DNA from 3 places in the Mesorhizobium sp. B2-1-3 genome. Region 2 is predicted to be linked to each of the others. Evidence: predicted binding sites of a transcription regulator. Region 2 holds the regulator's gene; each other region holds the start of a gene.

Region 1 (10,621 bases), on a different contig from region 2:
GGATGCGGGCCGCGCCGGCCAGGATGGCGCCGATCGGCGCCGGCACGGTGACATAGGGCGCTTCGAGCCAGCCCTGGCGCGAGCCTGCCATGCCGCAGATGATGACGGGCAGCGTTTCCGGCGCGCCCATGGCGGCGAGATGACCCTCGAGAACCCGGGAAAAGCCCTTCTCGCGCGCGGTGATCAGTCCGTCGTCGCCGCGACGCTCGGCAAGCACCTTGCCGCCGCCGTCGATCAGCCAGGCACGAAGCCGGGTCGTGCCCCAATCGAGCGCCGCGACCGCCGGCACATTGCCGACAAATCGGGGGCCGGCAAACCCGGGGCTCACAGGAAACCTCCGTCGACGATCAGCATTTGCGCGGTCAGCATGCGCGAGGCGTCCGAGGCCAGGAACAGCACGGTGCCGACCAAATCGTCCGGCCGCATGACGTCCTTGATGCACTGCTTGGCGACATGAGAGGCAAGCGCCTGCTCCGTCACCCAGCGTTCCTGCTGCCGTTCCGTGATGACCCAGCCGGGCGCGACGGCGTTGACGCGGATACGGTCGGGCCCGAGCTTGCCGGCCAAACCCTTGGTGAGGCCGAGTATGCCCGCCTTGGCGGCGGTGTAGGCCGGCATGTCGGGGTGGTTGATCAGGTAGGAGGTCGAGGTGAAATTGATGATCGAGCCGCCGCCGGCCCGCTTCATGCCCGGCGCCACCGCCTGCGCGGTGAAGAAATGCGGTCTGAGGTTGATCGCCTGGTTGTTGTCCCAAAACTCCACCGTCACGTCTTCGACGGCGTGGCGTTCGTCCCAGGCGGCATTGTTGACCAGCACGGTGACGTCGCCATGCGCTTCGGCCGCCTTCGCGGCAGACGCCCGGAGCGCTTCGATGTCGCGCAGATCGGACTTGAGGTAGAGCGGCCGGCGGCCGAGCTCTTTCTCGATGCGGTCGGCAAGCGCGGTGCTGGGCTTGTCGGCGATGTCGATGAAGGCGACCTTGGCGCCCTGGCGCATGAAACCCTCGGTCAATGCCGCGCCAATGCCGGAGCCGCCGCCGGTGATCAGCACCGAAGCGCCTTCGAGGTCGGCAAAACGTGCCGATGGCATCATGGTTTTCGTCTCCCGGGTTGACCGGCGCGCATCCTAGCCAGACCGGTCCGGCGGGCAAGGGCGAAAAGACGGATTTTCCGGCTTATGTCTGACAAAAAGCCTGAAGGTCGCGCGCAGGCACGGCACGGCCTCGATCGAACGGGCCAATCGCCCGTTCAGACCGCCTTGGCGCGCAGGGCGCCGCGGAAGGAATCGCGGAGATAGCCGAGCGTGGCGTCGGCATCGGCCGGCTTGCCGAACAGATAGCCCTGCCCACCGGCGCAGCCGAACTGGACGAGCCGGTCGGCCTGCGCCTCTTCCTCGATGCCTTCGGCGACGACATCCATGCCGAGCCCTTCGCACATTGCGAGAATGGCGCGGATGATGTGCTCCGACGGGCGGTCATCGAGAATGGAGGAGACGAAGGCGCGGTCGATCTTGAGCTTGTCGAAATGGAATTCGCGTAGCCGCCCGAGCGAGGACTGGCCGGTGCCGAAATCGTCAAGCGAGACGCGGATGCCGACGCGGCGCAGGTCCTCGACGATCTGCGCGGCCGAGGCCGGATCGTTCATCAGGCCGGTCTCGGTAATCTCGATCTCCAGCCGGCGCGGATCGAAGCCGGTGCGATCGAGGATCGCCAATATGTGCAGGCCGGTGTTCTGGTCGACGAGCTGCGAGGGCGACAGGTTGAAGGACAGGAACAGGTCCTTCGGCCAACTCCTCGCCGCCTCGGTCGCCTTGCGCAGCACTAGCTGCGACAGCGGGCCGATGATGCCGCGCTCCTCGGCGATCGGAATGAAGACGGTCGGCGGCACCGAGCCGAGATCGCGGTCGGTCCAGCGCGCCAGCGTCTCGAAGCCGATGGTGCGGCGCGTGGTGAGGTCGACGATCGGCTGGAAATGCGGCTCCACCTCGCCGGCCGAGACGGCGCGGCGCAGCGCCTGCTCGATGCGGGTGACGCGCTTGGCCGCCTCTTCCATTTCGCGGGTATAGACGACGACCCGGCCGCGGCCGGATCGCTTGGCATGGTAAAGCGCCGTTTCGGCCTTGTTGATGAGGATCTCGGTGGTCTCGTCGCCGGAATAGAACAGCGAACAGCCGACGGAGGCCGACAGCCTCGCCGTGCGTTCGCCGACATCATACGGGGCCGACAGGATTTCGATCAGCATGCGCGACTTTTCGGCGGCCGCCTCCTCGCTGAACACCAGCGGATAGAGGAAGGCGAATTCGTCGGCGCCGATGCGGCAGACGGTGGAATGGCCGTCCATCGAGGCGCGCAGGCGCATCGCCACCTGGATCAGGATGTCGTCGCCGGCCTTGTGGCCGAACAGATCGTTGATCGGCTTGAATCCATCAAGGTCGAGAATGCCGACGGTGAAGGGCGCGGGATCGTCGGCACGGTCGCTGATCAGGCGATCGACCTTGTCGAAGAAGCGGCGATGGTTGCCAAGCCCGGTCAACGGATCGGTGAATGCCAGATCCGTGCTCTCCCTGTTTGCCTGACCGGTGCCAAACGAAGTTTGCATCGGTGTCCCTGTTTCTCGAAGTCGGAATTTATTTCCGAGACTGGCAGCAAACCCTTTAGGAAACGTATCGGGAAAATCGATTTTTCGCCGCTAGAGCGCGTTGCCCTCCGCAAAGCCGCCCGGGCTCAAGGGCGCCGTCGCTCAGGCGGATTCTCAACCGGCGGTGCGAACGCGATAGAGCTCCAGCGGCGCGCCCTGGGTCTCCGCCACCGGTTCCAGCCAATCCGGCACGCTGCCATGCATCAGCCCGGCCAGAAAGCCGTCAGGCGCCTTGGTTGCGAGAAGCCTGGTTTCGGGATTGCCGCGGCAGAGCGCGACAATCCCGACGCGATGGTTTGCCACGACGGCTTTCGCGTCAGTGGCCGAGCCCAGCAAGGCATCGAATACGAGCAGGTTTCCGGCGACGTTGCGGTGGTAGGGCCCAGCGAGCGCGCGATGACCGGTAAAGGCCAGGATCGGCGAGCCGAGATTGGAGATGGCCAGCACCGTGGTGTCAGGCATGCGGGCGAGCACGGCGAACGAGGCCTTGCTGTTGCAAGGTGCATCGATGCCGGCATTGGTGACGGCCGCACCGGTCTGGAAGGCGCTCGATGCCGCCTCGGCAGCGCTGGACCAAACCGCATTGACCGAGATCAGCCAGGCCGCGGCCATACGGAGCACGGAGCCGCCGGACGGGCTGTTTTCGGCGCGCTGCCGCCATTCGGCGATCCAGGCGCAAAGCGGGATCACCGCGAAGGCGATGGAGAAGGTCGAGCCGCGGACCTCCCAGGCACTGACCAGGAAAGCCATCACCAGCAGCGCGCCGACGAGACTGTCTTGCCGCCGCCAGCCGCCCTTGCCGAGGCGCAGCGCCATCAGGACGATCGCTACCAGCGGCGTCGCGAAGCGCGCCACCGCTCTGGCCGGATCGGCCGCGACGAGCTGGAATATCGACTGCGCTTCGTCGATATGACCGAGCCACATCTGCTGGAGGCGCGGGTCGAGGCCGGCATAGGGGGCAGCCAGGCATTGCGGGAACAGAAACATCACGACAAGGACAAGCACGAACGCCAGCAGGCCGAGCGAGGCCAGGCGACGGCCGTACGTCGCATTGGCGGCGCCCCATGAGGCGATGACCGCAAGGCCGGCGCCGGCAAGCGCGGCAACCACGAACTGCACGGTCGAGAAGGTGTCGCACTGGGTCTGCCCCCATGCCGACGCCGGTATGGTGGTGATGAAAACAAGGGCCGAGACGGCGGTGACGCCCAAGCCAAAATCCCTGGCGATCAGCCTTTCGCCGCCACCGCTGACGAGGAACAGCAGGGCGACGATGGCGCCCAGGGTTCCAGCATAGGGGGCGCTTTCCATGCCGATCGCCAATGCCAGCGTGGCGCACGCGCCGGCAAACAGGGCGGCTGTCCGGTGGCGAGGTGCTTCAAGCAGCAAAGCCAAGCCGGCCAAGGTCAGCATCAGCTGGACATTGTGGTGATCGAGCGCGCCGGGCGAGAAGATTCCGAGATAATACAAGGCCGCTCCGCCGACCACCGCGGCGGGCAGGACCGCGTGCTCGCCGGCGAAAGCGCGCGCGGCGCGCATGATGGAGAACAGCGCGAGCCAGAATTGCAGGAGAGGCCAAAGCACCTGCACGACCTGCTCGCCCAAAGCGGCACTGCCCGTCAGGGCCGACAGGGCAAGCATGCCGAGCGCCAGCGGGGCGTCGAGCAGCCGCGACCAGTGCATGACGAAGCCACCCTCCAGCCCCATCCTGTACTGGTGCAGGTCGAACCAGCCCTGGCCGGCCAGGAGGTCGCGAACCTCCACCAGTTGCAGCAGGCTGTCATTGTCGCCGGCCGGGTTGGCCAGTTGCGGGAATCCGGCATAGAGATCGAGCGCCAGCAGCAGCAAGGCGGCAAGCAACGCAAACGCTATGTCGGACTTCCAGGTGGAAGCGCCGTTGCTGGCTGTGCTCATCCCATCGCCCCTGGCAGGAATGCCGGGCTTTTTCGGCCAATCGACACTCGTAAAGTCGGCCTTAAACCTAGCCTTAACGGCTTCAATAAATAGTAAAACCGCCTGAACGCGCCTGACTTTCGGCGCGAACCGCGCGTGGCGGCGAGGCACCCGGAGAGGAAAATGCCGCAAGAGCTTCGCTACGAACCCGCCATCGCCGTGCTGCTGCCTTGCTACAACGAGGAATTGACGATCGCCGAGGTGGTGCGGCGCTTCCGCGAGACGCTGCCTTTGGCGACGGTCTATGTCTACGACAACAATTCGCGCGACCTGACCGCGCTCAGGGCCCGCGCCGCCGGCGCCATCGTGGTGCGCGAACCGCGCCAGGGCAAGGGCAATGTGGTGCGGCGCATGTTCGCCGACATCGACGCCGACATTTACCTGATGGCCGACGGCGACGGCACCTATGCGCCGGAAGACGCGCCGCAATTGATCAACACGCTTCTGACCGAGCGCTCCGACATGGCGGTGGGCACCCGGCGCGGCGTCACCGACGATGCCGGCAGGACCGGCCATGCCTTCGGCAACCGCGTCTTCAACAGCCTCTATAAAGGGCTGTTCGGCAGCGATTTCACCGACATCTTCTCGGGCTACCGCGTCTTCACCCGGCGCTTCGTCAAGAGCTTCCCGGCCGTCTCCGGCGGCTTCGAGATCGAGACCGAAATGTCGGTGCATGCCTCGCAGCTCAAATTGCCCGTCAGCGAGATCGCGCTCGATTACGGCAAGCGGCCGGACGGCTCGTCGTCGAAGCTTTCGACGTTTCGCGACGGCGCCAGGATCCTTTGGATGTTCGCCATGCTGATGAAGGAAACGCAACCGCTGCGTTTCTTCGGCGCCTTCGCCCTGGTCTTCCTGGCGTCGAGCCTGTTCCTGATGGCGCCGGTGCTGGTCGAATTCGCCGAGACCGGGCTGGTGCCGCGCATGCCGACATGGGTGCTGTCGGTCGGCCTGCTCTTGCTCTCGATGCTGGCTGGTGTGACTGGGGTGATCCTCGATTCGGTGTCGCGCGGCCGCGCCGAACAGAAGCGCATCTTCTACCTGTCGATGCCTTCGGGCCGCATAGAGCGGCGCGAGCGCGCCAGCGAGCCGACTGCCGCGAAGGCCGGCCCAGGCAAGACGCCTCGCGCCGCATGAAGCGGTGAGCCGTCTTATCCGCTTCCTCTTTGCCGGCGGCATCGGCTTCGTCGCCGACGCGGCCGCCCTCTGGCTGCTGCTTGCCGTCACGCCGCTCGGCCCTTTCAGCGCCCGCATGCTGTCCATCGGCTTTGCACTCTGCGTCACCTGGCAGATAAACCGGCATCTGACCTTCTCGCCGTCGAGCCGCGGCTTGGTGCGGGAAGGTGCCCGCTATGGCAGCATCGGCATAGCCACCAGCATCGCCAACTATCTGGTCTACTGCGCCATCCTTGTCGTCCTGCCGACAACCCCGCCATTGGCCGCCCTTGCTTTCGCTTCGCTGGCCGCCATGGCGCTGTCCTTTCTCGGCTATTCCAGGCTGGTCTTCGACCGCTAGAGGCGTGGCCCGATTGGCAGAAGGCGCCGGGACCCTTATATCGCTCTCTCATCGACCGTGCTGGGGACCTGCCATGAAGCTGAAAATCGCCGTCCAGATGGACCACATCTCCACCGTGTCGATCGCCGGAGACACTTCGTTCGCGCTGTCGCTGGAGGCGCAGCGGCGCGGCCATCAGCTCTACCACTACACGCCCGACCGGCTGTCGCTGCGCGACGGCAAGGTGTTCGCCCGCATCGAGGAGATGCAGGTACGCGACGAGAAGGGCAGCCACTATTCGCTGGGGGAGAAGGTGCGAACCGACCTGTCGGAGATGGACGTGATCCTGCTGAGACAGGATCCGCCCTTCGACATGAACTACATCACCACCACGCACATACTGGTGCGCATCCACCCCAGGACGCTGGTGGTCAACGACCCGGCCTGGGTGCGCAACAGCCCGGAAAAGATCTTCGTCACCGAGTTTTCCGACCTGATGCCGGAAACGCTGATCACCAAGGATCCCCAGGAGGTCGCCGCCTTCCGCAAGGAATTCGGCGACATCATCGTCAAGCCGCTCTACGGCAATGGCGGCGCGGGCATCTTCCACCTGCTGGAGGCCGACCGCAACCTCGCCTCGCTGCTCGAAATGTTCGGCCAGTTGTTCCGTGAGCCCTACATCGTGCAGCGCTACCTGAAGGACGTGCGCAAGGGCGACAAGCGCATCATCCTGATCGACGGCGAACCGGTCGGAGCCATCAACCGGGTGCCGGCCGAGCACGATTCCCGCTCCAACATGCATGTCGGCGGCCGCGCCGAGAAGACCGAGCTGACCGAGCGCGAGCGCGAGATCTGCGCCCGCATCGGGCCGGCACTGAGGGAACGCGGCTTCATCCTCGTCGGCATCGACGTCATCGGCGACTACATGACCGAGATCAACGTGACCTCGCCGACCGGCGTGCGCGAAGTCAAACGCTTCGGCGGCGCCGACATCGCCAGCCTGTTCTGGGACGCGGTGGAGGCCAAGCGGAAATAGCCGTTTTCATTTTGTATTAACCATGTTCCGTTTTTGCAACCGGAGACAATCGCGCCGCAACTTAAGCGATTGCGTGTTCCTGTAATGTTCTTGATTTAGCCGAGGAACTGTGATTGTCTCCGGCCCAGGCCCTTCGCGGCCTGATTGCAAAAGGCTTGGGGCAAGCCCAGATCCGGGGGCAAGACATGGTGGCGCGGGTTCGCACGGTTGCTTTCCAGGGCATCGAGGCCGTGCCGGTCGACGTGCAGGTGATGATCGCGCCCGGCAAGGTCAACATGCACATCGTTGGCCTGGCCGACAAAGCGGTGGCCGAAAGCCGCGAACGGGTGCAGGCGGCACTGCATGCTTCCGGCCTGTCGATGCCGTCCAAGAAGGTCACTGTCAACCTAGCGCCCGCCGACCTGCCCAAGGAGGGCAGCCACTACGATTTGCCGATCGCGCTCGGCCTGATGGCGGCGCTTGGCGCCATTCCGGGCGACATGCTGGCCGGCTATGTCGTGCTTGGCGAACTATCGCTCGACGGCACTATCGCCGCCGTCGCCGGCGCCTTGCCGGCCGCGATTGGGGCCAATTCTGAAGGCAAGGGCCTGATCTGCCCCTTCGCCTGCGGCCCGGAAGCCGCCTGGGCCGGCAAGGACTTTGACATACTCGCGCCGCGCAGCCTGATTGCCATCGCCAATCATTTCCGCGGCACGCAGGTGCTGTCCCGGCCGGAGGCCGGCATCCATGCCGCGGCGCGCGACCTGCCCGATCTTGCCGATATCAAGGGCCAGGAAACCGCCAAACGAGCGCTGGAGGTGGCGGCGGCCGGTGGGCACAACCTGCTGATGGTCGGCCCGCCCGGATCGGGAAAATCGATGCTGGCGCAGCGGCTGCCGTCGATCCTACCGCCGCTGGCGCCGAAGGAACTGCTCGAAGTGTCGATGATCGCCTCCGTCGCCGGCGAGCTCGGCGAAGGCAAGCTGACCGACCGGCGGCCGTTCCGCGCGCCGCACCATTCGGCCTCGATGGCGGCGATGGTCGGCGGCGGCATCCGGGCGCGGCCGGGCGAAGTGTCGCTTGCGCACCACGGCGTGCTGTTCCTCGACGAATTTCCCGAATTCACGCCGCAGACGCTCGATGCGCTCCGCCAGCCGCTCGAGACCGGTGACTGCATGATCGCGCGCGCCAACCACCGCGTCACCTATCCGGCGCGCATCCAGCTTGTGGCGGCGATGAACCCGTGCCGCTGCGGCATGGCCGGCGAGCCCGGCTATCGCTGCCTGCGCGGCGAACGCTGCCGCACCGACTACCAGGCGCGCATCTCGGGACCGCTGCTCGACCGCATCGACCTCAGGATCGAGGTGCCGGCGGTCTCGGCCAGCGACCTGATCCGGCCCGACCGGGCGGAGAAGAGCGCCGACGTGGCGCTGCGCGTGGCGCGTGCCCGCACCCTCCAGCGCGAGCGCTTCGAACGGCTCGGCGTCACCAGCGCCACCACAAACGCGCATTGCGCGCCGGCGGTCATCGAGGAGATCGCCATGCCCGACGCATCGGGCCTGTCGCTGCTCAAGGACGCCAGCGAAAAGCTCGGCTTCTCGGCGCGGGCCTATCACCGCGTGCTGAAGGTGGCGAGAACACTGGCCGATCTCGACGCCAGCGAGACCGTCGGCCGCATTCACTTGGCCGAAGCGATCTCCTACCGGATGAGTTCGGAGCGGGTGGCACAGGCGGCGTAGCGCGCTCTCGCTCGAGAGGAGGGGAACGGAACGCCGGCGGCTCCAAATCTCCGGTTCAGGCCGCTCCCTTCGCCTTCAGTTCCAATCTCCGCGCGTGCAGCACCGGCTCGGTGTAGCCGTTGGGCTGGATGCGGCCCTTGAAGACGAGGTCGCAGGCGGCCTGGAAGGCGACGGAGCCGTCGAAATCGGCGGCCATCGGCTGGTAAAGCGGGTCGCCTTGGTTCTGCTGGTCGACGATATCAGCCATGCGCCTCATCGTTTCCATCACCTGGTCGGCCGTGCAGACGCCATGGTGCAGCCAGTTGGCGATGTGCTGCGAGGAGATGCGCAGCGTGGCGCGGTCCTCCATCAGGCCGACATCGTTGATATCTGGCACTTTCGAGCAGCCGACGCCCTGGTCGATCCAGCGCACGACATAGCCCAGAATGCCTTGCGCATTGTTGTCGAGTTCCGCCTGGATGTCGGCCGGAGACCAGTTGGGCCGCACCGCGACCGGCACCGACAGGATGTCGTCGAGCTTGGCCTTCGGCCGGCTCTTCAGCGCCGCCTGGACGGCGTGGACATCGACCTTGTGATAGTGGGTGGCGTGCAGCGTCGCCGCGGTCGGCGAAGGCACCCAGGCGGTGTTGGCGCCGGCCCTGGGGTGGGCGATCTTCTCGGTGAGCATCGCCGCCATCAAATCGGGCATCGCCCACATGCCCTTGCCGATCTGGGCATGGCCGGCAAGCCCGCATTCCAGCCCGGTGTCGACATTCCAGGCCTCGTAGGCGGAAATCCAGGCGGCCTGCTTCATGTCGCCCTTGCGGATCATCGGGCCGGCTTCCATCGAGGTGTGGATCTCGTCGCCGGTGCGGTCGAGGAAGCCGGTGTTGATGAACACGACGCGCTCTTTGGCGGCGCGGATCGCCTCCTTGAGGTTGACGGTGGTGCGCCGCTCCTCGTCCATGATGCCCATCTTGATGGTATTCTGGTCCATACCGAGCAGGGCCTCGACGCGATCGAAGATCTCGACGGCGAAGGCGACTTCCTCGGGCCCATGCATCTTGGGTTTCACGACATACATCGAGCCCGCGCGGGAATTGGCGCGGCGGCCGTTCGGCCCGACATCGTGCAGCGCGATCAGCGCGGTCATCGCCGTGTCCATGATGCCTTCCGGCACCTCGTTGCCGTCGCGGTCCGTTATCGCCGGATTGGTCATGAGGTGGCCGACATTCCTGACCAGCATCAGCGAGCGGCCGGGCAGCGTCACCGTGCCACCATTGGGCGAGGTATAGGACCGATCGGGGTTGAGCTTGCGGACAAAGGTCCGGCCGCCCTTGGTGATCTCTTCGGCCAGGTCGCCCTTCATCAGGCCGAGCCAGTTGCGGTACACGACGACCTTGTCCTGCGCATCCACCGCCGCGACCGAATCCTCGCAGTCCTGGATGGTGGTCAGCGCCGATTCCAGGATGATGTCGGCGATGCCGGCCGGATCGGTGCGGCCGATCTGGTTGTCGCGGTCGATCAATATCTCGATATGCAGGCCGTTGCTGACCAGCAGCACGGCTTGCGGGTTGGCGGCATCGCCGCGATAGGCGACGAACTGCCTGACATCGGCAAGGGTGGTCGAGCCGGCGCCGGCGCTGAGCCGCAGCGCGCCATTGGCCAGCGAAAGGCCGTTGACGCCGGCCCATTTGCCCGATGTGAGCGGCACCGACTGGTCGAGAAAGTCCTTGGCCCAGGCGACGACTTTCGCACCACGCGCGGGGTTGAAGCCGTTGCCCTTCCCGGCGCCGTCTGTCTCGGGAAT
Region 2 (10,621 bases):
CGTCGTTCCAGACATCGAGCGCCCCTTTGAGCGCGCGCATCGACAGCACAGGCTGCGTGCCGCAGAGAAACCGGCGGATGCCTGTGCCGACAGCAAAACCCTGTTCGAAGGCGAATGGCCGCGCATGGCCCCACCAGCCGCTGAGCGGCTGGCGGACATCGCCATGGTGGCGCTCGGCCGCGTAGATGAAGGCCGGGGCACCCGGGCCGCCATTGAGATATTTGTAGGTGCAGCCAACGGCGAAATCGGCATTCGAACGGTCGAGCTCGACGGGCAAGGCGCCGGCGGTATGGCAGAGATCCCAGACAATCAGCGCGCCGGCATCATGTGCCGTCCGCGTCAGCGCGGCCACGTCGCGCAACTGCCCGGATTTGTAGTTGACGTGGTTGACCAGGATGACCGCGACCCGCTCGTCGATCAGTTCTTCTATGGTCGGCGCATCGACACCCTCGAGCCGCAGCACCGTGCCCGGCCGCGTCGAGGCAACGCCTTCGGCCATATAGAGATCGGTCGGAAAGCTGTCCCCCTCGGCGACGATGACTGACCTGTCCGGCCGCATCCCGAGTGCCGCATGCAGCACCTTGTAGATGTTGATCGAGGTGGTATCGCAGACCACCGTCTGGCCGGCGGCGGCCCCGATCAGGCGCCCGAGTTGGTCGCCGAGTTCGACCGGCATGTCGAACCAGCCGGCGGTGTTCCAGGCGCGGATGAGATCCTGCGCCCACTCCTGCGTGGCGGCCTTCTGCAGCTCGCCGAACACGGCGGGCGAAGCGGCGCCCAGCGAATTGCCGTCGAGATAGATCACCCCCTGGGGCAAGGTGAAGCGGTCACGCATGGCACGCAGCGGATCCGCGGTGTCCATTGCCTCGATCGCTGCGAGATCGGGAATTTTGCTCATGGTCGCGATGTTCCTCGGTGAGAAGAGCGCCCTGGAAACGGGCCGGCTGTTTTGCCGCCCGGGCAAGGGCTGGCCGCATAGACGCGCAAGAACAGGGTGAACGCCCGGTTCGATCTTTGCTCGATTTCCGCCCGAGGCAGTTCCTCGAGCACCCCAACGATCCGGCGAACCTGGAGATCGCCGATCAAAAGACTGATGTAGATGTCGGCGGCTTCGGCAGGATCGTCACAGGCGATCAGGCCGGCCCGACTTGCGGTTCGAAGCAGGTCGCCAACAAGCGGCATTATGGTATTGCGGCCGAATTGCGCGATCGATTGGCCAAGCGTGCCTGTATCGTTGACGTCGCCGGCCGCGGCGCGATTGAGCGCCACCGCCTTGTCGCCCGTCACGAGGGTCAGCAGGACTGGCCCGAGCAAGTTCAGGGTTTCGAGCGGATCGCGCGCCTGGTGAAGGGCGTCCTCCAGCAGCTTCCTTGCCTCTCCCGCATTGGCTTCGATCAAGGATCGAAACAGGGTCTGCTTGTTGCCGTACCAGTTGTAGAGGGTTTCGTTCGAGGCCGATGCCCGCTTGGCGATAGCAAGCAGGGAGGCGCTCTTGTAGCCGGTTTCCCGGAGCACCGCATAGGCGGCCTCCTCTATCCGTTCGCGTCGCGCGGCCTGCTTCGGCGTGATCATTGGTGTTCCTCTTCGAAAACCGTACATTATTATACGGTTTCGTCAAGCGAACGGGAAGCAAGGAGCGAGCGAACGCAGCCCATAGCGACCAGTGGTGGTGCCTCGTCGTTTTCCGGCAGGAAGTTGGCATTTTGGTTTCGTTTCGTTCACGAGCCGCAGGGGTTTTAATCCGCCCAAACGCACCCCGCACCTGCCGGTCACCCAGCTTGCAGGCTTGTGCCAAGAGTGGAGACCGGTCGGGCCACAGGCCATTAACCAAAATAGTTTCAAAGGGCCCGGGAGCGCATTGACGACGGACCGCGCTGGCAGGATGCTGGCTGCGGGAGGGCATTTCGTTTCCGTCGCCTTAACAAATTCATTAAACTTTAAATGGTTGCGGAACACAACTGGAACAGATAGTGTTTGTTCTGGGTTTGTTTTCTGATTCTGGTTCCAGACCCTTCGTGCAATGCCTTTGGGGGCCGCCATGCTCACGCGCAAGCAACATGAACTCTTGATGTTCATCCATGAACGGCTGAAGGAAAGCGGCATTCCGCCGTCCTTCGACGAGATGAAGGAAGCGCTGGACCTCGCCTCCAAGTCGGGAATTCATCGGCTGATCACGGCGTTGGAGGAGCGCGGCTTCATTCGCCGCCTGCCCAACCGGGCGCGCGCGCTGGAGGTGCTGCGCCTGCCGGACTCGATCGCGCCGGGTCTTAACGCGGCAAAGAAGTTCTCCCCGAGCGTCATCCAGGGCAGCCTCGGACAGGGCAGCAGCCCTAGCCGGCAGATCAAGCCGGCGACGTCTTCGCGTCTGCCCGCTGCCGGCAATGACGACGATGCGGTTTCAGCGGTGTCGATCCCGGTCATGGGTCGCATCGCAGCGGGTGTGCCGATCGACGCCATCCAGCATCAGACGCATTCCATTTCAGTGCCGCCTGACATGATCATGGGCGGCGAACACTATGCGCTGGAGGTCAAGGGCGATTCGATGATCGAGGCCGGCATTTTCGACGGCGACACGGTCATCATCCGCAATGCCGACACCGCAAGTCCCGGCGAGATCATCGTGGCCCTGGTGGACGAGGAGGAAGCAACGCTGAAGCGCTTCCGCCGAAAGGGTGCTTCGATTGCGCTCGAGGCTGCCAATCCGGCCTATGAAACACGTATTTTCGGACCGGACAGGGTCAAGGTGCAAGGCAAGCTGGTCGGCCTGATCAGGCGCTACTGAGCGGGGTCGGCGGTGGGCTTTTCGGGTTTACGGTAAGGCGGCAGTCCCCTTGCCTCGCGTGAGAATTTCCGCTGTTCGTGCCAAGGCCGATATGGCCCGTCGACGGCAAAGCTGACCCGTGCCGGTGCCGTCGCCGATTGCTGGTCGAAGAAGACGGCGGCACTTCCCTTACGAGCGAGCTGCCGCTTGGTGATGACGAGAACCAGCGGATTGTGGCAGGGATCGTAGCCCGCGGGGTCGTTGATGACGATCAGATCCGCATAGGAGCAGGCCCTCCAGGCGTCCTTGCGATCCTCCACCTGCGCGATGATCGCCCCCGAGGGATGCCGGGCCATGCACAGGCCTGTGAAGCAATAGAAAGGCGCTCCCGCCGGAAGTTGCGCGGAATCGAAGATGTCGAACTGTCGGTCTCCGCTGTCGAACAGTTCCGGCGCAACGATGGTTTCGGACTTCAGCGCGCGTTTCCAATTATCGACGGTGAATTCGTTCGGGCGCGCCCGGTTGATCGCGAGCTCACCGCCGCCGATCGGCAGTGCCACCAGGCGGGCATCCTCCGAAATCAGCACGTCCGGCGTGCGCGTGTCCGAGACGGTCAACAGGCCGGCGAGCGCGAAGGGAAGTGCCGCCAGCCGCAGCCATGTCGTGGCCATCGTCGCGATGACCAGGGCGATCGCCACCAGAAGGACGGATTGCTGCGAAATCAACCCGACCGCGTCGACCGGCGAGCGTTGCGAGATCCATCCTGATATGGCGATCATCGCGGTCAGTCCCTTGCCCATCAGATAAAGGGATGGTCCATCGAACCCGAACGGCATCAGCAGCGCACTGGCAACCGCAAGGAACATCACGACCGAAACGATCGGCATGACGGCAAGATTGGCGAACAGGCTGAGCGGCGACACGCGCTGGAAATGCCAGATGGCGAAAAGCGCCGTGGCGCTTCCCGCGATAATCGAGGTCATCGCCAGCCCACCTGTCGCCAGCAGCAATTTTCGCGTCAGGAGGCCAGGCAAGGTCCGTTGCGGCGGCGGGGTCCGCGCTTTGTCGGCTTTGCGATCCGACCAGCCGGCATAGGCGCCGACCAGGGCCGCGGTGGCGGCGAACGACATCTGGAAGCTCGGCCCTACCACCTCGTGCGGCGACACCACGATGACGGCGATCGCCGAAATAGCCAGATTGCGCATGGTGAGTGCCGCCCGATCGAACAGAACGGCGATCAGCATCACCGCCAGCGTGATGAAGCTGCGTTCGGCGGCGACAACGACGCCCGAAATGACGAGGTAGGCGGCGATCGAGAAAAGTGCCGCCGCGGCCGCGTATTTCTTGACCGGCCGGCGGGAGGAAAAATTCGGGAACAGCGCGAAGCCGCCACGCAGCAGACCCATGACCGTGCCGGCGACCAGCGCCATGTGCAGCCCGGAAATTGAGATGATGTGGTAGATGCCGGTGCGTCGCATCGCTTCATTGATCTCGTCGGGAATCCCGGCGCGCACACCCACGATCAGCGCCGCGGCGATCTCGCCCTCGGCACCGCCGATGCTGCCCCTGATATGGTCGGCAATGCTTTCGCGAGCACTCTCGATGGCGGCTGAAAGGGCGGCCCACAGCGGCCTGTCATCGGCTGAGACGATTTTGGGGTTGCCGAGAAAGAAGCCGCTGGCGCCTATGCCGGCGAAGTAGCTGTCGAAGGAAAAGTCGTAGCTGTCCGGCCGCACCGGTCCGGTCGGCGGCAACAGCCTGGCATAGCCGGTCACGAGCGAACCGGCCGTCACTTCAGCCGGCACCTTGCGTGCCGAAAGGCGAACGCGCTCGGGCGCGTAGCGTAGTTTCGGCCGCGCGGTCGATGTCACATCGATGGTCAGCCGGATGCGGCCGGTCTCCATCTGGTCGACCGAAACGACGCGGCCGGTGATTTGCGTGGAGATCTCCGAGCCCAGCATCCGCGTTCCCGCCCGCCACGTCTCGACTTTGCCGGCGAGCATGCCGAGCGCGCACAACAGCGCCGCCATGAAGCACAGATGCGTTTTCGGCCATGAGCGTGAAACGAGCGCGCACAGCGACATCAGGATCGCGACCGCGACAGGCTTGGCAAAGCCCGGCTCCGCCGCCAACGAAAAATACGCAATCGATCCGCATGCCAGGAACACCGGGACGAGCAGGAAGCCTATGCCCCGATCGAGTTCGAGCTCGGACGCTCTGGCCACGCCGTTGCGCAGACGAGGCCATGAAGCACGGCCGAACTCACGGCGCAGACGCACGGCCGCGCCGGCTGCGGGAATGCCGGGCGGCGTGGAAACATCCGCCGGCGGCGACTTGCCCGGCTGCTGTAGGGGCGGCAACGCCAGCGGCAATGAGGCGGGCGCGGGCATGGCAAAAAGAGAGCGTTCGCTGACGCCGGCAACGACGTCCTCGCCTTCCTCCGCGCCCCGGCCCGCTCCAGCCATCGGGTCTGCCCCTTGCGCCCTCGACACCCTATGCTACATGAACGCGCGACACGCGAAAGTGCGTGTGATCCGCACCCCGCTCCAGACGTTTCCCGAGAGTTGTATGTCCGACAAGGTTGTCACCCGTTTTGCCCCCTCGCCCACCGGCTACCTGCACATCGGCGGCGCGCGTACGGCGCTCTTCAACTGGCTCTACGCCAAGCACACCGGCGGTACGATGCTGCTGCGCATCGAGGACACCGACCGCGAGCGCTCCACCGATGCGGCGACAGCAGCCATTCTCGAAGGACTGACTTGGCTCGGCCTCACCTGGGACGGCGACGCCGTCTCGCAGTTCGAGCGCGCGCCGCGCCATCGCGAGGTGGCCGAGGAGCTGGTGCGCATGGGCAAGGCTTACTACAGCTACGAGACCCCTGCCGAGCTTGAGGCAATGCGCGACGCGGCGCGGGTCAAGGGCCTGCCGCCGCGCTATGACGGAAGCTGGCGTGACCGCGACCCTTCGCAGGCGCCTCCTGGCGTCAAGGGCGCGATCCGCATCAAGGCGCCGACCAAAGGCGAGACGGTGGTGCATGACCGTGTCCAGGGCGACGTGCGCTTTCCCAACAAGGATCTGGACGACTTCATCATCCTGCGCTCGGACGGCAATCCGACCTACATGCATGCCGTCGTCGTTGACGACCACGACATGGGCGTCACCCACATCATCCGTGGCGACGACCACCTGACCAATGCCGCCCGCCAGACCGTGATCTACAACGCCATGGGCTGGGATGTGCCTTCAATGTCGCACATACCGCTGATCCACGGCGCCGACGGCGCCAAGCTGTCGAAGCGGCACGGCGCGCTGGGCGTGGAGGCCTACCGCGCCATGGGCTACCTGCCCGAAGCGCTGTTGAACTATCTGGCTCGGCTCGGCTGGAGCCACGGCGACGACGAGATCATGTCGATCCAGGACATGATCGCCTGGTTCGATATCGGCGATGTGAACAAGGGCGCCGCCCGCTTCGATTTCGCCAAGCTGGAGGCGCTAAACGGCGTCCACATGCGCCGCATGGGCGATGCCGAGCTGTTCGACATCTTCATCGCCACCTTGCCCTATCTCGAGGGCGGCCCGGCAATGGCCGCACGCCTCGACGACCGGAACAGGGCACAGTTGCTGGCAGCGTTGCCGGGGCTGAAGGAGCGCGCCAAGACGCTGGTCGAGCTTGTCGATGGCGCCGCCTTCCTGTTTGCCGCGCGGCCACTGCCGATCGACGAGAAGGCAGCCCTGCTGCTCAATGACGATGCGCGCAAGGTCCTGCGTGGCGCTCACGACGCCCTCGAGGCGGTTTCAGGCGACTGGACGGCGGCCTCGACTGAAGCCGCGATCCGCGACTATGCGACGGCCGGCGGCTACAAGCTCGGCGCCGTCGCCCAGCCCTTGCGCGCCGCCTTGACCGGCAAGAGCACCTCGCCCGGCGTCTTCGACGTTCTAGCCGTGCTTGGTCGCGAGGAGAGCCTGGCGCGCATCGCGGATCAAATCGATTAGGAGCAATCTGGCCCAAGAAGATTGGCATTGAAAGGCGCGTTTCGCAGTGCAACATTGAGCCTTGGCCCAATCTGGCACGCACTTCCTAAAATGCGGTCGCGAATACGCGCATTCGGTGACTTCGACGTGTCGCTTTGCAGAATTTGCCTTTGCCGGCATGAGGAAACAAGAAGGAGTTTGCAATGACCGAAGCTGCGACAAGACGGGAACTGGGCGGCAAGACCCAGGAAGCCACGGCAAAGCTGGAATTCGCCGGCAAGACGCACGAATTCAAGGTGCGAAGTGGTTCGGTCGGGCCTGACGTCATCGACATCGCCACGCTGTACAGCACCACCGGCGCCTTTACCTACGATCCCGGCTTCACTTCGACGGCAAGCTGCGAGTCCGAGATCACGTTCATCGATGGCGACGCCGGCATTCTCCTGCATCGCGGATATCCGATCGATCAGTTGGCCGAACATGGCGACTTCCTCGAAGTCTGCTATCTCCTGCTCTACGGCGAACTGCCGACCAAGGCGCAGAAGGACGATTTCGACTACCGCGTGACGCGCCACACCATGGTGCATGAGCAGATGTCGCGCTTCTTCACCGGCTTCCGCCGCGACGCGCATCCGATGGCGGTGATGTGCGGCGTGGTCGGCGCGCTGTCGGCCTTCTATCACGACTCCACCGACATCTCGGATCCTTACCAGCGCATGGTGGCGTCGATGCGGTTGATCGCCAAGATGCCGACGATCGCGGCCATGGCCTACAAATACCATATCGGCCAGCCCTTCATTTACCCGAAGAACGAACTGAATTTCGCCGCCAACTTCCTACACATGTGCTTTGCCGTGCCGTGCGAGGAATACAAAATCAATCCGGTCCTGGCGCGCGCCATGGAGCGCATCTTCATCCTGCACGCCGACCACGAGCAGAACGCTTCGACCTCTACCGTGCGGCTCGCCGGCTCGTCTGGCGCCAATCCGTTCGCCTGCATCGCCGCCGGCATCGCCTGCCTGTGGGGCCCGGCGCATGGCGGCGCCAACGAAGCGGCGCTGAACATGCTGGGCGAGATCGGCCATGTCGATCACATTCCGGAATTCATCGCCCGCGCCAAGGACAAGGACGATCCGTTCCGGCTGATGGGCTTTGGCCACCGCGTCTACAAGAACTACGATCCGCGCGCCAAGATCATGCAGAAGACCGCGCATGAGGTGCTGGGCGAACTCGGCATCAAGGACGATCCGCTGCTCGACATCGCCATGGAACTGGAGAAGATCGCACTCACCGATCCCTATTTCATCGAGAAGAAGCTCTACCCCAATGTCGACTTCTATTCCGGCATCACGCTGAAGGCGCTGGGCTTCCCCACCACCATGTTCACCGTGCTGTTCGCCGTCGCCCGCACCGTCGGCTGGATCGCGCAGTGGAAGGAGATGATTGAGGATCCGCGCCAGAAGATCGGCCGCCCCCGCCAGCTCTACACCGGCGCGCCGGAGCGAGACTATGTGCCGATCGCGAAGCGGTAAAAAGGAAGAAGTGAATAAGTGAGTAGTCAGTAGTCAGTAGGGAAAGAGCGGTAATCCTACTCACTACTCACTACTCACTACTCACTACTCACTACTCACTACTCACTCTCTTGATATACCCCATCACCACTTGCGCGGCGATGTCGCCTGACGGCTTGGCGGTTGTCATGCGCCGCGCGATCTCGGCGAACCCGTCCTTCTGCCATCTGCGCATGCCTGTGTCGGCGAACAGCGCTTCGAGTTGGCGGGCCAGATTGTTCGGCTTGACATACTCGTTGTAGAATTCCGGGATCAGCGCCCGATCCGATATCAGATTGGGTAGCAGCGCCGACCAGACCGAAACGAGATATGGCGCCACGATGCGCGCAACAGGGTCAAGCCGGTAGCAGGAGATCATCGGCACATCGGACAGCGCCAGTTCAAGCGAAACCGTGCCGGACGCGATCAGCGCCGCGTCAGCCTTGCCGAAGGCCTGCCACTTTCGCTCAGGGTCGAGGATGATCTCGGGCTTCTCGTCCCAGCGAGCGACCGCCGAGCGCACGACATCGGCGACATGCGGCACGGTCGGCAACATCAGCCGCAGGCGATGCCCGCGTGCCCGCAGCATCGACACGGTCTCCCCAAATGGCTCGAGCAGCCGCCGCACTTCGCTGCGTCGCGAGCCGGGCAGGACGAGCAGCGTCTTCAGGCGATCCGGCGAAAGATCCCGCGGTTGGGCCTGCGTCCTGGCTGCCGAGAGCACGCCCGCGTCATGGGTGAGGCGATGTCCGACATAGGTCCCTGGCGGTCCGCCGAGCCTGCCGAGCTCCTTCACCTCGAACGGCAGGATGCAGAGGATGTGGTCGACATAGGGCTTCATCGCCACCGCCCTGCCCGGCCGCCATGCCCAGACGCTGGGACAGACATAGTGGATGATCGGGATGGTGGGGTTGGCCGCGCGCACTTTCCTGGCCACGCGCAGCGAAAAGTCGGGGCTGTCGATGGTGATGAGGCAGTCGGGTTTCTCATCCGCGACCATCCTGGCCAGTTGGCCGATCCGCCGCATCAGCCGCGGCAGGTCTCGCAGAATGGCGCTGAAGCCCATGAGCGCGATCTCGCCGGCGTCGAACGGCGAGACCAGCCCGAGCGCCTGCAGATGGCGGCCGCCGAGACCGACGAGCTGCACCTCGCGGCCCGTCGACTGCTTGATCGAACGCACGATGTCGGCGCCAAGCAGGTCGCCGGATTCCTCGCCGGCCACGATTGCGATCTTCAGCGCCTTGTCAGCCATGCGCCGGCTCCCCTGCTGGCAGGCCGACGATGAACAGGCCGAGCGCATTCGCCCGCGACAGCGTCGCCGGCCCCTCCAGGATGAGAGAGCGCCCCGCCTCGACGGCAATTCCGGCAAGCCCCGCCGCATGGGCTGCTTCCACCGTCTGCGGCCCTATCGACGGCAGGTCGGCCCGCAGCTCCTGGCCGGGTTTGGCGCATTTGACCAGCACTCCGCGGGTCTTTCCGGCAAGCCTGCCATGGCCGCGCAGCGCGCGCGCTCTTTCGAGCAGGCCGCTCGTGCCTTCGATGCCTTCCAGCGCGATGGCCCGGCCTCCGATCGCAATCGCCGCCTGCCCGATATCAAGCGCGCCGATGGCCTTGGCGGCCAGCCTCGCCGCCTCGATGTCGCGCCAGTCCGATTGCTTTGGTTTCGCCGCGGTCAGCGTGCCTTCGCCGGCGGCCAGTTCGGGAACGACCTCATGCGCGCCGACCACTTTGATGCCCCGCTTCTCCAGGCCGCGTGTCACCACCTTCAAAAGTCCATCATCGCCGCGCGCCAGCGCCATGATCACCGATGGCACGATCGCCAGCAAGCCAAGGCTCAGGCGGATGTCGGTCAGCCGGGGCCGGCGTCTGATTTCGCCGGCAAGGATCACATGAGTGATGCCGTGGCGCTTCAGCGTCGCCACCAGTGAACCGATCTGCTCGAGGGCAAGGCTGCCGTGCTCGTATCGCAGCAACTCCTGCCGGCGATCGGCCTCGCCTTCCATCAAGAGGATAAAGGGCGGGTAGCCATGCGCGGCCAGGCCTTGAGCGACTTCCACCGGCAGGCTGCCGCCACCGGCGATGATGCCGACCCTGGCCCCCGGCGAGAGAACGAAATCCGCTGCCGCCGCCTCAGTCTTCGTCATCGCCGTCATCGCCATCGCTCCCCTTGAGCGATGGCACAGCATAGTGCCGCTTGCCGCGACTGGAGATGAAATCGATGATCTTCATGGCGGTCGGTGACGTGGCGAATTCCGCCTTGGCGAATTCGATGTTCTCGCCAACGGTGCGCGAGCGGTCGAATATTGTCTTATAGACCCTGCGCAGCAGATAGATCTCG
Region 3 (10,621 bases), on a different contig from region 2:
GATGATGCGAAGAGAGCGCGGACGCAGCCCATCGGCCATCGCCGAAAGCGCCATCGCCTGGGGCGAACCCTCGCTCGTCACCTCGATCTCGACCGTTTCGCACGGCCACCTTGTCTATCGGGGCCGCGACGCCGTTGCGCTGTCCGAACATGCCACGCTCGAAGAGACCGCCGCCGTGCTGTGGGCCCTGCCTGAGCCGGTGGGTTTCGAGGCTCCGGCCTCGGATCAATCCCAACAACTCGGCCGAGCCCCGGCCTTCATGCAACTTGCCATGCTCGCCGGCCAGGGGCGGCCTTCACTAGGGCGCGGCGCCGCCTCGCTGTGCGCCGACGCCGCGCGCGCGATCGGCGTGCTGGCCGGCGCTCTTGGCGCCTCGGCGGGATCAGATCCGGTGCACATGCGGTTGGCGCGAGGCTGGTCGGTGGATGAAGGCGGGGCGCAGGCTATCCGGCGCGCCCTTGTGCTGCTTGCCGATCACGAACTCAACGCATCGACCTTCGCGGCGCGCGTCGCGGCCTCGACCGGAGCCTCGCCCGCCGCCTGCCTGCTCGCGGGTCTGGCGACACTTTCCGGTCCGCGGCACGGTGGCGCCGGCGAGGCGGTGATGCAACTCGCGGACGATGCGGCGCGGCACGGCGCCGATGCGGCGATCCGGCGCTGGCTCGGCCATGACAGGCCTTTGCCAGCGTTCGGCCATCCGCTCTATCCCGAAGGCGATCCCCGCGCCACGGCGCTTTTGGCGGCCATCGACAACACCGACAGAACATTGCGATCGCTGGAAATCGCCGCCATTGCCGCGACCGGCGCCCGCCCGAACGTCGACTTTGCCCTGGCCGTTCTGACGCGCAGCCTCGACCTGCCGCGCGATGCGCCGTTCCAGCTGTTCGCGCTTGGGCGCAGCGTTGGCTGGGCCGCCCACATGGTCGAACAGGCAATGAGCGGCGGCAGCATCAGGCCGCGCGGTCGCTATGAGGGATTATTGCCGTAGGATCGGAAGAAAAGCGCTGCGCGCTCACGACATGGTGTCGAGCTTGCGCTGCATGGCCGCGATCTGGTCCTTCAACTGCTGCAGATCGTCGGGTTTTTCCGGCGTTTCCTTCCTGGCCGGTTCGGCGGGGGCCGCCGCAGGTGCCGAGCCTGCCGGCGGGAAAGGCGTGAACAGCCGCATGGCATTCTGGAACATTTCCATGTTGCGGCGCGTCTGCTCCTCCAGCGCCTTGATCGGCGTGGCCATCTTCATCATGTCGAGTGGTGACTTGCCGATGGCGCCCTTCATCTGCTCGCGGAAGCGCTCCTGTTCCTTGGAGAAGGCGATCATCGACTGTTCGAGGAAGCTCGGCACGATCATCTGCATCTGGTCGCCGTAGAAGGCGATCAACTGGCGCAGGAACGGGATCGGCAGCATGTTCTGCCCGTCCTTGTTCTCCAATTCGAAGATGATCTGGGTCAGAACCGGATGCGTGATGTCGTCGCCGGTCTTGGCGTCCTGCACCGTGAACTCTTCGCCCTTCTTGACCATTTCGGCCAGGTCCTCGAGCGTCACATAGGTGCTGGTGCCGGTGTTGTAGAGCCGGCGATTGGCATATTTCTTGATGACGATCGGATCGTCTTTCGCAGCCATCTGCATCCTCCCCGGACACCGGCGCGCCTGAGTAAGCCGCCGGTAACGATTGCGCCCGTTCAAAGGATATGCGCAAAAGCGTCACAATTCCAAGCAGTTTGTGCAGTGCGGGATTAATTATCGCTGCATGGCCGGTGAAATATGCTGCGCAGCAGCGGACAGTTTGATGTCGCGGCCATGCGCAGCTTGCTTGCGACGCATGGGTGCCCTGCCGATTTCCGGTTTGACTCGGGGTTGGGAAAGGGCAAGAAAAGTCTTCAATGACAGAACATCAGCTTGAAGTTTGGAGAACAGAATGCCCGCTTCCAATGCCATCGTCGTCGCCAGCGCGGCACGCACACCGGTCGGTTCCTTCAACGGCGCTTTCGCCGCCACCCCGGCTCACGAGCTTGGCGCCGTCGTCGTAAGGGAATTGTTGTCGCGCGCCGCCGTCGAGGCGGCCGAGGTCGACGAGGTCATTCTTGGCCAGGTGCTGACCGCGGCCCAAGGGCAGAACCCTGCCCGCCAGGCTTCGATCCTCGCCGGGCTGCCCAGGGAGACCACCGCCTGGGGCCTCAACCAGGTGTGCGGCTCGGGCCTGCGCGCCATCGCGCTCGGCATGCAGCAGATCGCCACCGGCGATGCCAAGGTGGTTGTCGCCGGCGGCCAGGAATCGATGTCGATGTCGCCGCACGCCCAGCATCTGCGCGCTGGCGTCAAGATGGGCGACTACAAGATGATCGACACCATGATCAAGGATGGACTGTGGGATGCCTTTAATGGCTATCACATGGGCAACACGGCCGAGAACGTCGCCCGCCAGTTCCAGATCACCCGCGAGGACCAGGACCAGTTCGCGCTGGCCTCGCAGAACAAGGCCGAGGCCGCGCAGAAGGCCGGCCGGTTCAAGAACGAGATCGTCGCCTTCACCATCAAGGGCAAGAAGGGCGATACAATTGTCGACGAGGACGAATACATCCGCCATGGCGCGACGCTGGATGCCATGACCAAACTGAAGCCGGCCTTCGACAAGGACGGCACTGTGACCGCCGCCAATGCCTCCGGCATCAACGACGGCGCCGCCGGCGCGCTTTTGATGAGCGAAGCGGAAGCTGCCAGGCGGGGCATCACCCCGCTGGCGCGCATCGTCTCCTGGGCGACCGCGGGCGTTGACCCGGCGATCATGGGCACCGGTCCGATTCCCGCCTCGCGAAAAGCGCTGGAAAAGGCCGGCTGGTCGGTCGGCGATCTCGACCTGATCGAGGCCAACGAGGCTTTCGCCGCGCAGGCCTGCGCGGTCAACAAGGACATGGGCTGGGATCCCTCGATCGTCAACGTCAATGGTGGCGCCATCGCCATCGGTCATCCGATCGGCGCCTCTGGCGCGCGCATTTTCAACACGCTGGTCCACGAGATGCGCCGAAGAGGTGCCAAGAAGGGTCTCTCCACCCTGTGCATCGGCGGCGGCATGGGCGTCGCCATGTGCGTCGAAGCGCTCTAAAAGAGAAGTGAATGGGGAGTAGCGAATAGGGAAGAACGGCGTCGGCGCAATGGGATATCTGATCCCTACTCGTCATTCGCTACTCCCTGTTCACTCTCCCAACCAAAGGGAGGGAGCGCATGACCAAGGTTGCAATCGTCACGGGCGGATCGCGCGGCATCGGCGCGGCAATATCGATGGCGCTGAAGGAAGCCGGCTATTCGGTTGCCGCCAACTACGCCGGCAATGATGAGGCGGCGAGCAAGTTCACGGCCACAACCGGCATCAAGACCTACAAATGGTCGGTCGCCGACTACGACGCCTGCGCCGCCGGCATCAAGCAGGTCGAGGCCGATCTGGGCCCGGTCGCGGTGCTGGTCAACAATGCCGGCATCACGCGCGACGCCATGTTCCACAAGCTGACGCGTGAGCAGTGGAAGGAGGTCATCGACACCAATCTCTCCGGCGTTTTCAACATGACGCATCCGCTGTGGAGCGGCATGCGCGACCGCAAGTTCGGCCGCGTCATCACCATCTCCTCCATCAATGGCCAGAAGGGCCAGGCCGGCCAGGTCAACTACTCCGCGGCCAAGGCCGGCGACATCGGTTTCTCGAAGGCTCTGGCCCAGGAAGGAGCCCGCGCGGGCATCACCGTCAACATCATCTGCCCAGGCTATATCGCCACCGAAATGGTCCGGGCGATCGATGAGAAGGTGCTCAACGAACGCATCATCCCGCTAATCCCGGTCGGGCGCCTCGGCGAGCCGGAGGAGATCGCGCGCTGCGTCGTCTTCCTCGCCTCCGAGGACGCCGGCTTCATCACGGGATCGACCATCACCGCCAATGGCGGCCAGTACTTTGCCTGAGGTCTCGCCGGGCTGCCGGCTTCCCGGTGCCGATTGAAGGAGGGCTCGTTCGCCATCCGCTTCGGATGTCCGTGACGCCGTCCGATGACGGCTGTCGGCCTGCTGTTCCAATCCGGCACGCAAAGGTTAATGGCGGCAGCGGGTATTGTGCAAAACTGCCTGGATAAGCTGTGCATTGTCGGTGGAAAACCTGTGCGCAACACTACATCTTGTCGTGAACAAACAGGGAAAATCCCGACATCGCCGATTCGTCGCCCTTTCGTTCCATGTTTGGCCGCAATGCTAACGAGAGCAGTTGCAATCGCCTATCAAACTGTTAATTTCTATTAAGAAAGTTCAACAATTTCATAAGCTTGGATGAAGCAAGGCGGGCTGCCACACGGCTTTGCCAGCGAAAGTTAACGGCGGCTCTCGCCTAGCATGAAACGGGCCAATTCCGTGATTCAGCATGTGGTAAGGATCATCAGCCAAAACTCCACATCTAGCCGTGAACAAAACCTGAATCCGGGCGAGTCAGCGATTCGTCGCCGATTCGTTCCAGACTCGTTCCAACCCTTAATCAGCAGCCGAACCGAAGCTCGACGGAGGTGACTTCGAACCGCCAGCGGAACATTCCGCTTTCGCTTCGCGCCTGAAATCCCTATGTGTCGCCTGTCATACGCGCCACCCGAGGCGTGCTCCCGACAATGAGAGGCCAGAAAGCCTTATTTCCGAGCCGATGAACATCCATCCGAAACCCACCGAGCCGCTGATCCTGTCGGGTCGCGACGTGACTGCCGTGCTTGGGCCGACCAACACAGGCAAGACCCATCTCGCCATCGAGCGCATGGTGGCGCATGAAAGCGGCATCATCGGCCTGCCGCTCAGGCTCTTGGCGCGAGAGGTCTATACCCGCGTCTGCGAAAAGGTCGGTGCCCACAAGGTGGCGCTCATCACCGGCGAGGAGAAGATCCAGCCGCCAGGCGCCAGATATTCGGTCTGTACCGTCGAAGCCATGCCGCGCGAGACCGATGCCGCCTTCGTCGCCATCGACGAGGTGCAGCTTGCCGGGGACCTCGAGCGCGGCCACATCTTCACCGACCGCATCCTGCATCTGCGCGGCCGCCAGGAGACGCTGCTGCTCGGCGCCGCCACCATGCACGGCATCTTGCAGCGCCTGTTGAAAGGCGTCTCGGTGGTGACACGACCGCGGCTGTCACATCTGGCCTATGCCGGTTCGAAGAAGCTGACCCGCTTGCCCCGGCGCACAGCGATCGTCGCCTTCTCCGCCGACGAGGTCTATGCCATCGCCGAACTGATCCGCCGCCAGCAGGGCGGTGCGGCCGTCGTGCTTGGCGCGCTCTCGCCCCGCACCCGCAACGCCCAGGTGGCGCTGTTTCAGTCGGGCGACGTCGATTATCTCGTCGCCACCGATGCCATCGGCATGGGCCTTAACCTCGATCTCGACCATGTCGCCTTCGCCCAGAACCGCAAGTTCGACGGCTATCAGTATCGCAACCTGACGGCGGCCGAACTTGGCCAGATCGCCGGGCGCGCCGGCCGGCACCTGCGCGACGGCACCTTCGGCGTCACCGGCCAGGTCGACCCGCTGGACGAGGAATTGGTCAAGAAGATCGAAAGCCACGACTTCGACCCCGTTAAGGTTCTGCAGTGGCGCACAGCGCGTTTCAATTTCGCCAGCCTCGACGCGCTGAAGCGCTCGATCGAGACCAATGCCCCGGTGGAAGGCCTGACCCGTGCGCTGCCGGCAGTCGATGCGCAGGCGCTTGAGCACCTGTCGCGTGACGAGGACATCAGGGCGCTCGCCACCGACGCAAGGCGCGTCGCGCTGCTGTGGGAGGCCTGCGCGCTCCCCGACTACCGCAAGATAGCGCCGGCCCAGCACGCCGACCTCATTGCGTCGATCTACATGGACCTCGCCAGGCATGGCCATGTCGACGAGAATTACATGGCCGAGCAGGTGCGCCGCGCCGACACCACCGAGGGCGACATCGATACGCTGTCGCATCGCATCGCCCAGATCCGCACCTGGACATTCGTGTCGAACCGGCCCGGCTGGCTGGCCGATCAGGCACACTGGCAGGAAAAGACGCGCGAAATCGAAGACAGATTGTCGGATGCGCTGCATGAGCGGTTGACGAAACGCTTCGTAGACCGCAGGACTTCCGTCCTCATGCGGCGCCTTAGAGAAAATACCATGCCTGAAGCCGAAATAAGCCCAACCGGAACCGTCCTCGTCGAAGGCCACCATGTCGGCGAGTTGCAGGGGTTCCGTTTCACCGCCGATCAGAGCGCTGGCGGCGAAGACGCCAAGGCCGTGCGCGCGGCCGCCCAGAAGGCGCTGGCAGCGGAGTTCGAGGCACGCGCCGAACGCTTCGGCGCCTGCGCCAATGGCGACATCGCGCTCGGTTCCGACGGCACGCTGCGCTGGATCGGCGCGCCGATCGGCACTCTGGTTGCCGGTGAAGACGCGCTGAAGCCGCGTCTGGTGCTTTTGGCCGACGAACAGCTGACCGGCCCGGCGCGTGACAAGGTCGCCGCGCGCGCCGAGCGCTTCGTCAATTTCCAGATCGAATCCCTGCTGAAGCCGCTGGTCGATTTAAAGAATGCCGAGCAGATATCGGGTATCGGCCGCGGCATTGCCTTCCAGCTGGTCGAGAATTTCGGCCTTATCAATCGTCGCGACATCGCCGAGGAGATGAAGTCGCTCGACCAGGAAGGCCGCGCGGCATTGCGCCGGCTGGGCGTGCGCTTCGGCGCCTATCATGTCTTCGTGCCGGCGCTGATCAAGCCGGCGCCCGCGGGATTGGTGACGTTGCTGTGGGCGCTGAAAAACGACGGCAAGGACAAGCTCGGCTTCGGCGACGTCGTCCATGCGCTGGCATCGGGCCGCACCTCGGTGGTCATCGATCCGGCTTTCGACAAGGCCTTCTATAAGCTTGCCGGCTACCGCAATCTCGGCCGCCGCGCCGTGCGCATCGACATTCTGGAACGGCTGGCCGACCTGATCCGCCCGGCGACCAACTGGAAGCCCGGCCTCGGCCAGCGTCCGGATGGCGCCTATGACGGCCAGTCTTTCATGGTGACGCCGCCGATGATGTCGATTCTCGGCGCCACGGCCGATGACATGGAAGAAATCCTGAAAGGTCTTGGCTACCGTGCCGAGCCGAAGCCGGCGGCCGAAGTCAAGGCACGGCTGGAAGCGCAGGACAATGCCGCCCGGGAAGCCGTGGCGGCCAAGCTGGCAGCGGAAGAGGCCGCGCGCGCCGAGCAGGCCAAGGCGGCGGAGGCGGCTGCGACGGACAGGCCTGCGGAGACATCCGCGGAAGATCCGGAAACTGCGACTGCCCAGACCGCCGTCGAAATTCCTGCTGAACCCATTGCGGAAGCGGCCGAAACTGTTGCGGAAGAACAACCCGAAGTTCCAGCCGAAGCTACGCAAGAGGTTGCGCCTGTAGCAGAAGCCGTGCCTGAGACTTCTGCCGCCGAAAGCGCCGACGCTCTCACTTCCCCCTCGACGGGGGAGATCGCGGAGCGAGGCGAGGAGGGGGACAGCGCCGACGCTCCCCAACAGGGACCCGCTGCGGAAGCCGAAGAGCCTAAGCCGATCCTGTTGTGGCGGCAGGGCCGCTTCGACCAGCGGCCTCGTCACCGTCACCACGAGAACCGCGCCCGGCCGCGCAACGGCCAGGCGGCGCGCTCCGATGCCCCGGCGGATGCCGCTGTCGGCCAGCCCGGCACCCGGCCCGCCCACGAAGGGCGCCGCGATGGCGCCGGCAAGCCGCGTTTCGATCGCTCGAAGTTCAAGCCCAGGCCGCAAGGCGAAGGCGGGGAACGGCGGGAGGGAAAGCCGCAGGGCGAGCGTTCTGACCGCCGTGAGGGCCGGCCGGGCAGCAGGCCGGAAGGCAAGGGCGGCCCGCAAGGCGGCAAACCCTCGTTTCAGGCAAAACCGCGCGAGGAGCGCCCGGTGCGCTTCGATCCCGACTCTCCCTTCGCCAAGCTCGCCGCTTTGCGCGACCAGCTGAAGAAATAGCCGCACAGGATCCGATGGTCGCCCCGATGGCCACCGACCGCCAGCGTATCGACAAATGGCTGTTCTTCTCGCGCGCGGTGAAATCGCGCTCGCTGGCCGCCAAACTGGTCGTGGCCGGCCGGGTGCGCATCAATCGCGACAAAGCAGCGCAGGCCTCCGACCTGGTCAAGCCTGGCGACGTCCTGACCATCACGCTGGAGCGGCGCATCTTCATCTGGAAGGTGCTCGATGCGGGAAGCCGGCGCGGCCCCGCCGTGGAGGCACGCACGCTCTACGAAGACATGTCGCCGCCTGCCGCACCGACGGGCGAGGCGCCTCCCGACGCGATCCCAGGGCTGCGCGAGGCCGGAAGCGGCCGCCCGACGAAGAAGGAGCGCCGCGAGACCGACCGCTTGCTTGGCGACGACTGACCGCCGGTGCACGGAGGCATGTATGTTCTTCCACACCGCCGACACAACGGTCCGAGCACATGACCGATGCCCGCCATTGCCGACCCGTTGGAATTCCATTCCGGCAATGCGGACATGGCCGGAATGGCCGCCCTTGCAAGCGGGCGCCAAAGGCGTTACCTGACGGAAAAAGCCAACAAAAACGGGACGTCCCGGAGCAGATCGATGACCTATGTCGTGACCGACAATTGCATCAAATGCAAATATATGGACTGCATCGAGGTCTGTCCGGTCGACTGTTTCTACGAGGGCGAGAACATGCTCGTCATCCATCCCGACGAGTGCATTGACTGCGGTGTCTGCGAACCGGAATGCCCCGCCGACGCGATCAAGCCCGATACTGAGTCGGGCCTCGACAAATGGCTGCAGATAAACACCGAATACGCTGAGAAATGGCCTAATATCACCGCCAAGAAGGAGCCGCCGGCCGATGCCAAGGCCTTCGATGGCGAGGCCGGCAAGTTCGAGAAATATTTCTCGGCTGAACCCGGAGAAGGCGACTGACAGCGCTGCCGTTTCAACCGGCATGACGCGGCGTAAGAGGTACGGCCTATTAACCGCCTTGACAGGCGGCGTGAACCTGTGGCCTTCGCTTATGCAGCAAAACCTTGATTCTTCCGACTTTTTGTGTTACATGAGCGAAACATGCCGGTGACACAACGTCGATTTATGGCGCTAACGCCCCAAATCACTGAAAGGTGAAAATCCCATATCGGACCAGAGCGATCTGGGCCAGGCGATCGCAATCGTGCGGTTTGCCGGTCCCGGCTTTTCCGGTGGGTTCATCTGTTGTGCGGCTAATGATCGGTAACCCGATCGCGCGAGTTCAGCCGGCACCGCCGCCGGCCCACAACAAGGAGTTCAGGGCGTAATGGCAACGATCACCCCGCAGAAGAAGTCCACCGCTGCACGTCACGGTTTCAAGACCGGCGAGTACATCGTCTATCCGGCGCATGGTGTCGGCCAGATCGTCTCGATCGACGAGCAGGAAGTGGCCGGGCACAAGCTGGAACTGTTCGTCATCGATTTCCAGAAGGACAAGATGCGCCTCAAGGTGCCGGTCGCCAAGGCAACCTCGATCGGCATGCGCAAGCTGTCGGAAGAGGATTATGTCGAACGCGCACTGAAGGTCGTGCAAGGCCGCGCCCGCGTCAAGCGCACCATGTGGTCGCGTCGCGCGCAGGAATATGATGCCAAGATCAATTCCGGCGACCTGATCTCGATCTCGGAAGTTGTTCGCGACCTCTACCGCGCCGACAACCAGCCGGAGCAGTCCTATTCCGAACGCCAACTCTACGAGGCCGCGCTCGACCGCATGGCCCGTGAGATCGCCGCGGTCAACCGCATGTCGGAAACCGAAGCCGTGCGTTTGATCGAGGTCAATCTCAACAAGGGCCCTAAGCGCGGCGCCAAGGCCGACAATGAGGAAGCCGAGCAGGAAGAAGCTGCCTGAGGCCTTGCGCCTTTTGAGTTTTTGAAAAACCCGGCCTTGCGCCGGGTTTTTTGTTGCAGGCAATATTTGGAAAGTTGGTGCACGCCCCTGGGCGTGGAATCGTCACAGGAACGTTACGCGGGTCGCTTCCTTCTTGCCTTGGGCGAAACCGGCACGGGCCGCGGGGATGCGGGTCGCCAGATCCATCTGGTTGGTGCCCATTGCGGCGCGGGAATCGACGTCAGGCGTGATCACCACCACCTCGCTGCCCTGCTGGCGCAGGGCTTCGACCTCGCTTGCAAGGTCCGCGCCCGGCGGTCTGCGCAGGCCCTCGAACTGGCCTTCCGGTAGCGGCCCGCTCCGTCCGCTGAACGGCGAGAGCACGATCACGTTCGCATAGCCCGAGGCAAGGTCGGCATTATCGGCGGAGCGCACGCCACCGGAGATGTAGCGGACGCCATTGATGCTGTGCGTTGGCCCCGCACCGGGCAGCGCGGTGCTCGCGGTGGCCGCGTCAACCAGATCGACGCCGGAATCGCGGTCGAACGCAGCCAGTTCACCGGTAAGCGCGTCGACGGCCACCAAGATCATCGGCCTTTCCGGCCATTCATGGCGAGGCAATCTGGCGGCGACCAGCGCGCGCCGCTGTTTGGCCACTTCAGGTCCGAATTTGGCATCGCTCTCCAATCCGAATGCGCCCATCGCCCGTTGCAGATCGGCTGCCGAGGTAGCGGCGGCGGAAATGGAACGCATCCGCTCGA

The links. The regulator LexA, encoded in region 2, represses DNA repair genes until DNA is damaged. The targets are predictions, from matches to a motif close to TGTTCNNNNTGTGTTCNG.
Region 1: FJ973_RS01595 (YifB family Mg chelatase-like AAA ATPase) is a predicted target of LexA. The motif match lies at 7,189-7,206, and genes of this name have one in related genera.
Region 3: FJ973_RS04420 (helicase-related protein) is a predicted target of LexA. The motif match lies at 4,480-4,497, and genes of this name have one in related genera.

What each region holds. Positions count from the first base shown of each region.
Region 1 is NZ_VFWL01000001.1:302,006-312,626, forward strand. It holds gene FJ973_RS01560 (2-dehydro-3-deoxygalactonokinase) at 1-328, opposite strand, end outside; gene FJ973_RS01565 (SDR family oxidoreductase) at 325-1,092, opposite strand; gene FJ973_RS01570 (EAL domain-containing protein) at 1,248-2,597, opposite strand; gene FJ973_RS01575 (GtrA family protein) at 2,751-4,547, opposite strand; gene FJ973_RS01580 (glycosyltransferase) at 4,710-5,720, shown strand; gene FJ973_RS01585 (GtrA family protein) at 5,725-6,099, shown strand; gene gshB (glutathione synthase) at 6,173-7,114, shown strand; gene FJ973_RS01595 (YifB family Mg chelatase-like AAA ATPase) at 7,300-8,832, shown strand; gene FJ973_RS01600 (malate synthase G) at 8,888-10,621, opposite strand, start outside.
Region 2 is NZ_VFWL01000011.1:13,980-24,600, reverse strand. It holds gene kynU (kynureninase) at 1-898, opposite strand, end outside; gene FJ973_RS18830 (TetR/AcrR family transcriptional regulator C-terminal domain-containing protein) at 895-1,572, opposite strand; gene lexA (transcriptional repressor LexA) at 2,039-2,782, shown strand; gene FJ973_RS18820 (ComEC/Rec2 family competence protein) at 2,776-5,226, opposite strand; gene gltX (glutamate--tRNA ligase) at 5,330-6,754, shown strand; gene gltA (citrate synthase) at 6,937-8,265, shown strand; gene lpxB (lipid-A-disaccharide synthase) at 8,357-9,535, opposite strand; gene FJ973_RS18800 (LpxI family protein) at 9,528-10,442, opposite strand; gene lpxA (acyl-ACP--UDP-N-acetylglucosamine O-acyltransferase) at 10,414-10,621, opposite strand, start outside.
Region 3 is NZ_VFWL01000001.1:843,137-853,757, reverse strand. It holds gene FJ973_RS04445 (citrate synthase) at 1-988, shown strand, start outside; gene phaR (polyhydroxyalkanoate synthesis repressor PhaR) at 1,013-1,621, opposite strand; gene FJ973_RS04435 (hypothetical protein) at 1,739-1,936, opposite strand; gene FJ973_RS04430 (acetyl-CoA C-acetyltransferase) at 1,917-3,101, shown strand; gene phbB (acetoacetyl-CoA reductase) at 3,221-3,946, shown strand; gene FJ973_RS04420 (helicase-related protein) at 4,665-7,979, shown strand; gene FJ973_RS04415 (RNA-binding S4 domain-containing protein) at 7,994-8,389, shown strand; gene fdxA (ferredoxin FdxA) at 8,594-8,932, shown strand; gene FJ973_RS04405 (CarD family transcriptional regulator) at 9,300-9,881, shown strand; gene FJ973_RS04400 (patatin-like phospholipase family protein) at 9,984-10,621, opposite strand, start outside.